DNA from 2 places in the Brachymonas sp. J145 genome. Region 1 is predicted to be linked to the other one. Evidence: predicted binding sites of a transcription regulator. Region 1 holds the regulator's gene; the other holds the start of a gene.
What was found. The regulator sigma-54, encoded in region 1, starts transcription at its own class of promoters, with help from an activator protein. The targets are predictions, from matches to a motif close to TGGCANGNAANCTGCTTT.
Positions count from the first base shown of each region.

Region 2: glnA (type I glutamate--ammonia ligase) is a predicted target of sigma-54. The motif match lies at 1,084-1,101, and genes of this name have one in related genera.

Region 1 is NZ_JAZDCI010000001.1:411,093-413,295, reverse strand. Features, by position in the region: gene ssb (single-stranded DNA-binding protein) at 1-33, shown strand, start outside; gene rpoN (RNA polymerase factor sigma-54) at 114-1,655, opposite strand; gene lptB (LPS export ABC transporter ATP-binding protein) at 1,761-2,203, opposite strand, start outside.
Region 2 is NZ_JAZDCI010000002.1:5,367-7,569, forward strand. Features, by position in the region: gene glnA (type I glutamate--ammonia ligase) at 1-1,001, opposite strand, end outside; gene V1261_RS02315 (competence/damage-inducible protein A) at 1,281-2,141, opposite strand; gene V1261_RS02320 (EI24 domain-containing protein) at 2,138-2,203, opposite strand, start outside.

The DNA.
Region 1 (2,203 bases):
TTTGGTGACATGGACGACGATATTCCGTTCTAAGAAACACCTGTCTGCCCTGTCAGGGGCAGCACGGCCATCGGATCATGCCCGCCTTGTGCGGGCATGCCTGTTTCTGGCGCTCAGTCCAGCGACTTGCGCAAATGTGCCGGCGGCAGCTTGAGCTGTTCACGGTACTTGGCCACGGTGCGGCGGGCACACTGGATGCCGCGCTCCGCCAGCAGGTCGACCAGGCGCTGGTCACTGAGCGGCTTGCGTACCTCTTCATCGGCAATCAGCTGGCCGATCAGGGCGCGCACGGCGGTGCTGCTGGTGGCCTGACCGTCATCGGTGCCGATGCCGGAACCAAAGAAATACTTGAGTTCGAAAGTGCCCCAGGGTGTCTGCATGTACTTGGCGCTGGTGGCGCGGCTGACAGTGGATTCGTGTAGCGCCAGCGCCTCGGCAATCTCGCGCAGCACCAGCGGCTCCATGGCCAGCACACCTTGCTCGAAAAAGCGTTGCTGGCGCTCCACGATCGCCTGGCTGACGCGCAGGATGGTGTCAAAGCGCTGCTGGATGCTCTTGACCATCCAGCGCGCCTCCTGCAGCTGCTGTTGCAGTGCCTGCACCGCTTCGCCCTGGTACTGGCGCAGCACGCCCGCATACCTGTCCTGTACCTGCACGCGCGGCAGCACCGCTGGATTGAGCCGCACCAGCCAGGGAGACTGCTGGCCTGCCGGAGCGCGCAGCACCAGAACATCGGGAATCACCACTTGTTGCTCGGCAGTGGCAAAGCGGCGGCCTGGCTTGGGCTCGAGGCGGGCAATCAGCTGCAGTGCCTGGCGCAGCGCAGGCTGGCCATGGCCGGTCAGGCGTGCCAGCGTGCGCAGGTCGCGTCGCGCCAGCAGTTCCAGCGGTTGCGCGCACAGGTCCAGTGCAATCTGGCGCGTGGCGGCATCGGTCTGGCTGGCGGGTAGCGCCAGCAGCTGCAGTCGCAGGCATTCGGCCAGGTCGCGCGCGCCAACGCCAGGCGGTTCCATCGACTGCAGCAGACCCAGTGCGATGCGCAAGTGGTCGTGCAGGGTTTCCTGGTCGCTATCCAGCAGGCTGTCCGGAATCTGCTGCTGCAGCGCGAGCGCCAGCTCGTCCAGGCTGTCTTCCAGATAGCCGTCTTCATTCAAGGATTCGACCAGCGCATACAGGGCAGCGCGGTCCAGGGCATCCAGCCGCAAGGCCAGCGCCTGCTGGTGCAAGTGGGTGCTCAGCTTGTCGGGCTGCGGCTTGCCGGACCAGGGCGACTCGTCATCATCAGGCTGGTGGCTGGCCCAGCGGGTATGGAGCTGCTCTTCGCTGGCCTGGCTGGATGCGTGGCTGTCTGCGCTATCGCGTTCGTTGGCGCCTGAAGACCAGTCGTCCCAGGCATCGCGCCCAGACCAGTCCTCGTCGCGGTCAAGGCGTTCGGCTGCGTCTTCCGCATGACTGGTGGCTGCTGCTGGCGGATCGGCTTGGTCGTCCGTACCGGTATCCTCCTCGGCCTGCTCCAGAAACGGATTCTCGGCCAGCATCTGCTCCAGCTCTTGCTGCAGCTCCTGGGTCGAAGCCTGCAGCAAGCGGATCGCGTGCTGCAGCTGTGGCGTCAGCGCCAGGTTCTGGCTGATACGGAGTTGCAGACCGGCTTTCATCAGCCGGCTTCCGGGTGGCTGCCTGCGATGTCACCTGACGCGAGGCAGGTGACGGATAACAGGACAGATAGCATGCAGATAAAGGCAGTTGTCAGCAAATGCGCATCACATGCTGAAGTTCTCGCCCAGATAGACGCGGCGCACATCGGGATCGGCGACGATATCGCTGGGCGTGCCAGAGGCCAACACGCGGCCTTCGCTGATGATGTAGGCGTGGTCGCAGATACCCAGCGTTTCGCGCACGTTGTGGTCGGTGATCAGCACCCCCAGACCGCGCTGCTTGAGGAAGCGGATGATGCGCTGGATGTCGAGCACGGCAATCGGGTCGATGCCGGCAAAGGGCTCATCGAGCAGGATGAAGCGCGGCTGCGTGGCCAGGGCGCGCGCAATCTCGACGCGGCGGCGTTCGCCACCGGACAGCGCCAGTGCCGGCGACTTGCGCAGGCGCTCGATGTTCAGGTCGGCCAGCAGTGCGTTGAGGCGCTGCTCGACCTCGTTGCGGTCCAGCGGCTTGCCGCGCTCGTCTTCCTGCAGCTGCAGCACGGCGC
Region 2 (2,203 bases), on a different contig from region 1:
TTGACCGGCGCCTCGAAGTGCGGCACCAGACGCTTGTAGCTGTTGGTGGACGGGTTGGTGATGGCGTTCAAGGCACGGGCGTGCTTGATGATGCCGCCGATGTAGTACAGGGCGAAATCGCTCAGGCCAGCGTAGCCGTTGCCGGCAAACAGGTTCTTGCCGTCCTTCCAGATGGACTGGTGCACGTGCATGCCGGAACCGTTGTCACCGGCGTAAGGCTTGGGCATGAAGGTAGCCGTCTTGCCGTAGGCATTGGCCACGTTCCAGATGATGTACTTCTGCAGCTGGGTCCAGTCGGCACGCTCGACCAAGGTGCTGAAACGGGTACCGATCTCGCACTGGCCGGCACCGGCCACTTCGTGGTGGAACACCTCGACCGGGATGCCCATGGCTTCCATGATCAGCACCATTTCGGCGCGCAGGTCTTGCGTGCTGTCGATCGGGGGCACCGGGAAGTAGCCGCCCTTGACGGTGGGACGGTGACCCTTGTTGCCGCCTTCGAACTGGCGGCCGGAGTTCCAGGGTGCCTCGTACTCGTCGATCTCGACGAAGCAGCCGGACATTTCCGTCTTCCAGCGGATGTTGTCGAAGATGAAGAACTCGGGCTCCGGACCGAAGTAAGCCGTGTCGCCCAGGCCGGAAGCCTTCAGGTAGGCTTCGGCGCGCTTGGCGATGGAGCGCGGGTCGCGCTCGTAGGCCTTGCCATCTCCCGGCTCCAGCACGTCGCAGGTCAGCACCAGGGTGGTTTCCTCGAAGAAGGGATCGATGTTGGCCGTGTTCGGATCAGGCATCAGCAGCATGTCGGATGCCTCAATACCCTTCCAGCCGGCTACCGAGGAGCCGTCAAAGGCCTGACCGTCGGTGAAGCGGTCTTCATCGAAGTGGGAGACCGGCACGGTGACGTGCTGTTCCTTGCCACGGGTATCGGTGAAACGGAAGTCAACGAACTTGACTTCATTCTCGCTCACCATGTTCATCACGTCCTGGACGCTTTTGGCCATCGTACTTTCTCCTAACAAAGTGACTGTTCAGATCCGCCGCTCCGCCGGGACATTCCGGAGGTCTTCTGGATATCCGGAATTGCATGCAACAAGCGTGCCAACTTTCAGATCAGGGTGTTTTTCACGCCAGAAAGGGCGAAACCCACGGCTGCAGACGGAACTATCCCGGTATTGTGCCTGTTGCCGGCCAACGCGTATCTGTCCGCTCATGAAAAAATTGCATGACGCACCAAAATGAGGACAATGACGCACTTTTTTGGTGCATTGGTCGTTGCCGAATCAGGCCGGATCCGCAGCCTGCGGATACACCAGCTGAATGCCCAGTTCACGCAGGCCCTGCTCCATCTCGGCAAAAGCGGCTGGCACCTGGTCTGGCGCGCCCTTGACGCCCAGGTCGATGTGCGGGCCATGCACCGGATGCTGCAGTGTCGGCAGGCTGAACACCTTGACCAGCGGGTAGCGCGCCTCGATGGCTTCCAGCAGCGGCGTGATCCTGGCCTCGGAGGCCTTGCAGGCCAGTAGCGAACGCTCGGCCCACTCACGCTGGTCAAACCAGCGTGCGTAGTACTGGTCCAGCGTCCAGGCCATCATGGGCCAGGCCATGGCCGGGAAGCCGGGATAGAAATGCACGTGACCGATCGAGAAGCCGGCGATCTGGTTGTAGGGGTTGGGCACGATCTGGCAGCCGATCGGGAACATCGCCATCTGCAGGCGCTGCTGGTGTTCGGCATCGGTCGGGTTGTACGGCACGCCACGCTGCTCGGCCAGTTGCCGGAAGCGCTGCTCGATCAGCACCGCACCCTCGGGGTGCAGCGCCAGCTCCACGCCGAGGGCTTCGGCAGCCGCCTGGCGTGTCTGGTCATCCGGCGTGGCACCGATGCCGCCGCAGGAAAACACCACATCGCCGCAGGCCAGGACATCGCGCAGGGCCGCAACGATATCGGCGCGACCGTCCCCGACGATGCGCACCGAGCTCAGCGTCAGGCCACGCTCGGCCAGGGTCTGGATGGTGTGCGGCACATGCTTGTCCTGGCGGCGGCCGGACAGCAGCTCGTCACCGATCAGCAGCAGGTGAAAGCGCGGCATGCTGGCATGTGCCGGCGGCGCCTGGATGCCATGGGGCAGAACGGGAGCAGTCATGCGGAATCCTTGTTGGAGGCGCGGCTGGCCGCAGCGGGAAGAGTCAGGGTCTCGGCAACCGG